2 regions of the Cnuibacter physcomitrellae genome follow, and region 2 is predicted to be linked to the other one. Evidence: riboswitches for the same ligand, from Rfam matches in the RefSeq annotation. Region 2 holds a riboswitch; the other holds the start of a gene.

Region 1 (3,394 bases), 630 kb from region 2:
GCACGACGAGACCGGCACCCGGTCGCTCACCGTGCTGCGTCCCGGCGGGCTCCTGGTCAACGCGCCCACGGGGAGCTGGGACACGCTCGCCGCGGACGCGGCGGCCGCCGGGGTGCGCTCGTCCACCTACAAGTTCATCCCGGATGCGTCGACGCTCGCCGTGATCGCCCGGCTGCTCGACTCCGGAGACGTGCGAGTGCACGTCGAGGAGGTCTTCCCGCTCGACCGGGCCGCGGACGCGCACCGGGCGATCGAGTCGGGTCACACGCGCGGCAAGGTCGTGTTGCAGGTCGGCGCCCTGCCCCTCTAGGGGCGGGCTGCGGCCGTCCCGGGGCTTCGCGCCGCTCGCGCCGCCGCGGGCCGCTCGCGCCGCCGCCGTGGGCCGCTCGCCGCCGGCCTGGTGCGGGTTGCGCCCGCTCCGAGCGGGGAGGACGGCGTGAGCGCAGTCGTTCGTGCTCGCGGCGGGCGGAACCCGCGGAGCTCAGGCGCTCGCGGCGTCTCCGCGGCCTCCGCGCTGACCGCGATGCCCCCGCCGCTCGCGCTGCCCGTGCCGCGCGGGCTGCCCGTGCCGCTCGGACGGCCGGGTCAGAGCGGGCGCTCCATCACGAAGTCGCTCTCCAGGGTGGAGCCGAGCCGGAAGGTCTTGCGGCCGACCCGCTCGAACCCCGACTTCTCGTAGAAGCGCACCGCGCGGGCGTTCCGGTCGTTCACCCCGAGCCAGACGCCCTTCGCGGTCGTGTCGAGGGCGGCGGCGATCGTCGCGTCGACGAGCCGCCGGGACACCCCGGCCCCGTGGTACTGCTCGCGTACGTACACCTTGCTCAGCTCGATCGTGGGTCGCAGGCGCAGCGCGGACGCGACATCCGCATCCGACGGATCACCCTCGACGAGCATCGTGTAGCCCGCGAACTCGGAGCGATCGGCCTCCCCCTCGGCGACCGTGATGACCCTGGCCGGGTCGGCGAGGTACTCGGCGAAGCGCTCCTCCGTGAGGTTCGCGGCGATGAAGTCGGCGATGTCGGCGGGGTCGGATCCGGGCGGGCAGGCCAGCGGGAACGTGGCGGCCGCCACCCTCGCCAGAGCCGCTGAATCGTTCGCCACCGCACGCCTGACCTCGACCACCTCTCCACCCTAGCGGCGCGCATCCGACCCCTCGTCACGCCGGACGGCGGAGTAAGCTGAGAGCGCTGACGACCTGCCGCGGGAGATCCTTCTCCCGAGAAGGTGCCGTAGGAGCAAACCCTCCCCGGGAATCTCTCAGGCCCCACACCGCGGCGGCGAGGCGACTCTGGAGAACAGCGGCGTTCGACACGGCGCTTACCGAAGGTGGAAGGAGCCCCCGGGCTCCGGGGCTCTCAGGTCACAGGACAGAGCGGGGAGGCGACGACGCCCGGCCACACCGGGCCCGATCAAGGAGCCTCCGTGACCATCAGCGCGTTCGACCTCTTCTCGATCGGCATCGGCCCCTCGAGCTCGCACACCGTCGGGCCCTGGCGGGCCGCGGCGCGCTTCTCGGCCCTCCTCGCCGAGGAGGAGCTGCTGTCGCGCGTGGCGCGCATCCGCGTGGAGCTGTTCGGCTCGCTCGCGGCCACGGGGCGCGGTCACGGGACGCTGCCCGCGGTGATGCTCGGGCTCGAGGGGCACGACGTCGAGACGATCGATCCCGACGAGAAGGACGACCGGGTCGCTCGCTGGCGGGCGTCGGGGCGGATCCGGCTCGCCGGCGGGCCGACGCTCCCGCTGGCGGAGGGCGACATCGTCCTCACGCACCGGATGCTCCCGGAGCATCCGAACGCGCTCACGCTCACGGCGCTCGACGCGTCGGGCGAGATGCTCGCCTCGCGCACGTACTACTCCGTCGGCGGCGGCTTCGTGGTCGAGGACGGTGCGGCGCCGCTGCGGGGCGTGACGTCCGGTAGCACGGGCGTCGGGTTCCACTCGGCCGCGGAGTTGCTCGATCGCGCGTCGGAGGACGCCGACGGGATCGCCGGGGTCATGATGGGCGTCGAGGTCGCGGGCGGGCGCACCGCCTCCGCTGTGCGAGCGCGACTGCTGGCGATCCGCGACGCGATGCGCGGCTCGGCCGAGCGTGGCATGACCCGATCGGGGACGCTGCCCGGAGGGCTCGAGGTGCGCCGCCGAGCCGCCGAGTGGTTCGCCCGGCTGCGGGAGGAGGATCCCGGACGCGATCCGGCCTTCGCCCTCGACTGGGTCGACCTCGTCGCCCTGGCCGTCAACGAGGAGAACGCCTCCGGCGGACGGGTCGTCACCGCCCCCACCAACGGCGCCGCGGGCATCATCCCCGCGGTGCTCGACTACGCGCTCCACTACACGCCGGCGGGCCTCGCCTCGCCCGACGATGCGGCCGTCCGCTTCCTGCTCACCGCGGCCGCCATCGGCTCGATCATCAAGGAGTGCGCGTCGATCTCGGGCGCCGAGGTCGGCTGTCAGGGCGAGGTCGGATCGGCCGCGTCCATGGCGGCGGCGGGTCTCGCCGCCGTGCTCGGGGGCACGCCCGCGCAGGTCGAGAACGCGGCCGAGATCGCCATGGAGCACAGCCTCGGGCTCACCTGCGACCCCATCGGCGGACTCGTGCAGATCCCGTGCATCGAGCGCAACGCCATCTCGGCGGGCAAGGCCGTCAACGCCGCGCGCATGGCCCTGCGCGGCGACGGCGCCCACCACGTGTCGCTCGACCAGGTGATCGAGACCATGCGCCTCACCGGCGCGGACATGCACTCGAAGTACAAGGAGACCGCCCGCGGCGGCCTCGCCCTCACCGTCGGCGTCCACGTCGTCGAGTGCTGACCCCCTCCGCGGCCCGCGGGCGCGGTCCGCGGGCGCGAGTGCCGATCTGACACTCGTGGCGGCCTCGCGCTGGCGGAGGCCACCACAACTGTCATATCCGCGGCCTGAGTGGCACCCCCTGCGCTCTCTCGCACGAGAGCAGCAACGGATCTGGCACGCGTGGTGACCTCCCGCCCGACGACCCCACCACAACTGCCAGATCCAACAGCCCGATCCCACGCGGCCACCTCTCGACGCGCCTCACCAGGGCAGGCCATGGATCTGACACTCGTGGCGACCTCACACTCAAGGAGGCCACCACTACTGTCAGATCAGCGGCCCGGCTGGCGCCGCCTGCGCCCTGACCGACTAGGGCACGGATATGACACTGGTGGCGACCTTGCGCTCAAAGAGGCCACCACGACTGTCAGATCCACTGTCCGACTGGCGCCGCGTGCGCCCTCTCGGACGATGGCAGCTCACGAATCTGACACTCGTGGCGACCTACCGCCCCGTGAACCCGCCACAACTGCCAGATCCACGAAGTCGCTCCGGCCCGACCACCCCAGGACGCACTCCCCCACCAGGGCAGCCCACGGATCTGACA
Region 2 (3,394 bases):
CGACTCCCTCGAGCGCTCCCGCGGTCTCGGTCTCGCAGACCCCGTCCTGGCGCGCCTCCTCCTCGCGTACGGGGGCGTGGAGCTGAAGAGGGGGCGGTGGCGCGAGGCAGACCGGCTCCTGGGCGAGGCGGTCACGAGGGCGTCGACGGCGCACCCCTCTCAGCAGCTGCGGGCGAGAGCGCTGCTGCTGCGTGCCCGCGCGAGGGGTGCCGCAGGGGACCACCGGGGTGCCCTCACCCTTCTCGGCGACGTGCTCGTCGAGCGGATAGACCGCGGGATCCGGGCCGCCGCCCACCTGCACCGCTCGCACGCCCATCTCGCGCTGGGCTCAGCGGACGACGGGGTGGCGGAGGCCGACCGGGCGCTCGCGGTCCACACGGAGCTCGGGGACCACGACGGCATGATCGACACCTGCGGGCTCCTGGCCGCCCTCCTGACGGACGCGGGCCAGCTCGACGGTGCGGTCGAGGCGCGGAGGACGGCCGCGCGGATCGCCGTGACGATCGGCCGGCCGGACGCCCTGGCGGCCCGCTTCGAGCTGGCCTCCGCTCTCGTGCTCGCGGGGCGGGGCGACGAGGCCCGCGCGGAGCTCGAGGGGGTGCTGGAGCACGCCGCACGCAGCGAGCACGGTCCGAGCACGGCGGAGGTCCTCTGGCTCCTGGGCCGGGCGTGCCGCGACGACGATGACGACGCAGCCGCCTACTGTGCCTGGAGTGTCGCCCTCGAGCACTTCGCCGCCGTCGACGACGCAACGGACGCCACCTCCGCGAACGCGGGTACGGACGCGGACACGGACGCGTTCGCCTCCGCGATCGCCGATGCGACCGCCACTGCGGCCGGTCCCTCCCCGGTCGAACGAGAACGGATGCGCCGCCGCCGCCTCGAGCTGGAGCTGACCCTCGGCGAGCTGCTCGCCGACCAGGGGAGCGAGGAGGCCGTCGACCTCCTCGATGCGGCACGGGCGTCGGCGATCCGGCTCGGCGACCCCGACGAGCTCGTCGAGCTGCGGCTGCGTGCGGCACGGGCGCTCGCGGCACTCGGTGACAGGCACGCCCTGCAGGAGATCGACGCGGTCGCGACCGTCCGCGCCGCGGTGACGGACCGAGCGCTCCGGGCCCGCACCCTCGAGGCCAGAGCCCGCGTGCTCGACGACCTGGGCGACGAGGACGCGGCGATCGAAGCGGCACGGGTGTCCGCCGACGAGTTCACCCGGATCGGCGAACCCGCCTGCTCGGCGCGACTCCGGCTCTTCGCCGGCCGGATGCTGATGCTCGTCGGCAGGCCCGAGGAGGCACGCGCGGAGCTGGCGCTCGCGGCGGCGGCGCCGGGGCCGGACGGGCGCGCCGCCGAGCAGGAGCTCGCGCGGCTCGACGGCCGCGAGGCCGCGGCCTCCGGCGAGCCCTCGACCGCCGAGGCCCGACCCGGCTAGACTCGCAACCACAATCGAACAACGGGCCCACACGTCACAGCGGGAGAGCCGGCTCGAGCCGGCACCGAAGGAGCAATCCTCCCCGATAATCTCTCAGGTCCTCGTACCGCTGTGACCAGGCCGCTCTGGAAAGCAGTCCGCGCACCGATGCGGGCTCGCCGATGGTGAAAGCCGCTCACGCGGTGAAGCTCTCAGGCCCGATGACAGAGGGGGAGTTCTTCGCCACCAGCGCGACGCCGTCGGCGTCGTGCTCCGCGCACGCTGGAGAGCTCATGCCCCCCGAATCGTCCCCCTCCCGACCCTCCCCGCTCCAGGCCGAGCACGAGGCGGCGGGCGCCTCCTTCGTCGACTTCGCCGGCTGGTCGATGCCGGTCCGCTTCGACAGCGACCTCGCCGAGCACCGGGCCGTCCGTGAGGCGGCGGGCCTGTTCGACCTGTCGCACATGGCGCAGTTCACCCTGACCGGTCCGGCCGCGGCGGAGGCGGCGGACCACGCCCTCGTCTCTCGCGTCCAGGACCTCGAGGCCGGCCGGGCGAAGTACTCCCTCCTGCTCGACGACGACGGGGGCGTCCTCGACGACGTCGTCGTCTACCGGCTCGCCGACGACGAGGTGCTCGTCATCGCCAACGCCGCGAACCACGACGTCGTCGTCCGCTCCGTCCGAGAGCGCGTCGAGGGGCTCGACGTGATCGTCACCGACCTGGACGACCGCGCCCTCATCGCCGTCCAGGGGCCCCAAGCCGCGCAGGTGCTCGCGGAGACCCAGGGCCTCGAGGTCGACGACCTCGGCTCCCTGGGCTACTACCGCATCGCCGCCGGCTCGTTCGGCGCGACACCGGTGCTCCTCGCCCGCACGGGCTACACGGGCGAGGACGGGTTCGAGATCTCGATCCCCGCGAGCGAGGCCGCCGCGCTGTGGCGTGCTCTTCGCGATGCGGGAGAGCCCCTCGGGCTGGTCGCCGCAGGCCTCGCCGCTCGCGACACGCTCCGCCTCGAGGCGGGCATGCCGCTCTACGGGCACGAGCTCGGCACCTCCATCCGACCGCCTCAGGCCGCCCTGGCGCGGGTCGTCGCCGCGAGCTCGACGGCTCCGGGCGCCGAGGCCGCCCGCTCTCCCCTCGGTCCGGATGAGCGCCGCCTGGTCGGTCTCGTCGGGGAGGGGCGCCGAGCACCCCGGGCGGGATACGCGGTCTTCCCCGACGAGTCCGCGACGGATCCGATCGGCGAGATCACGAGCGGCGCGCTCTCGCCGACCCTCGGCCACCCCATCGCCATGGCGTACGTCGACCCCGCGTCCGCCGCCTCCGACACCACCCTGTACGTCGACCTGAGGGGGAGCCGCCTCCCCGTCACGGTCGTCTCCCTCCCGTTCTACCGCCGGAAGAAGGACTGACATGACCGACGCACTCCCCGACGACCTGGGCTACACCGCCGAGCACGAGTGGGTCCGCATCGACGGCGACACCGCCACGATCGGGATCACCGACTACGCCGCGCAGCAGCTCGGCGACATCGTCTACCTCGACCTCCCGGACGAGGGAGCTGACGTGAGCTCCGGCGCCGTGGTCGGCGAGATCGAGTCCACCAAGTCCGTCGGCGAGCTCTTCTCGCCCCTGGACGGGACCGTGCTCGAGAAGAACGCCGACGCCGAGGCCGCGCCCGAGACCGTGAACGGCGATCCCTACGGCGCGGGCTGGCTGCTCAAGGTGCGCTTCGCCGAGCAGCCCGCGCTCCTGACGGCGGCCGAGTACGCCGCCCTGATCGGACGCTGACCGCATGACCGACGGCTTCGTCTCCCGCCACATCGGAACGGACTCGGCAGCTCAGGCGCGCATGCTCGAGACGCTCGGCTACGAGAGCGTCGACGCGCTGGTCCGTGCCGCCATCCCGACCGGGATCCAGCAGACCTCGTCGCTCGACGCCCTGCCCGTCCCCGCCTCGGAACGCGAGGCCCTCGCCGAGCT

The links. Region 2 has a riboswitch for glycine ahead of gcvT (glycine cleavage system aminomethyltransferase GcvT). Riboswitches for the same ligand answer to the same signal wherever they lie in the genome.
Region 1: another riboswitch for glycine. It lies ahead of IEX69_RS07095 (L-serine ammonia-lyase); the one in region 2 lies ahead of gcvT (glycine cleavage system aminomethyltransferase GcvT).

The regions. Positions count from the first base shown of each region.
Region 1 is NZ_BMHD01000001.1:1,518,997-1,522,390, forward strand. Features, by position in the region: gene IEX69_RS07085 (NADP-dependent oxidoreductase) at 1-310, shown strand, start outside; gene IEX69_RS07090 (GNAT family N-acetyltransferase) at 586-1,122, opposite strand; glycine riboswitch at 1,192-1,282, shown strand; gene IEX69_RS07095 (L-serine ammonia-lyase) at 1,423-2,808, shown strand.
Region 2 is NZ_BMHD01000001.1:888,424-891,817, reverse strand. Features, by position in the region: gene IEX69_RS04225 (tetratricopeptide repeat protein) at 1-1,429, shown strand, start outside; glycine riboswitch at 1,460-1,548, shown strand; glycine riboswitch at 1,549-1,646, shown strand; gene gcvT (glycine cleavage system aminomethyltransferase GcvT) at 1,702-2,823, shown strand; gene gcvH (glycine cleavage system protein GcvH) at 2,825-3,202, shown strand; gene gcvP (aminomethyl-transferring glycine dehydrogenase) at 3,207-3,394, shown strand, end outside.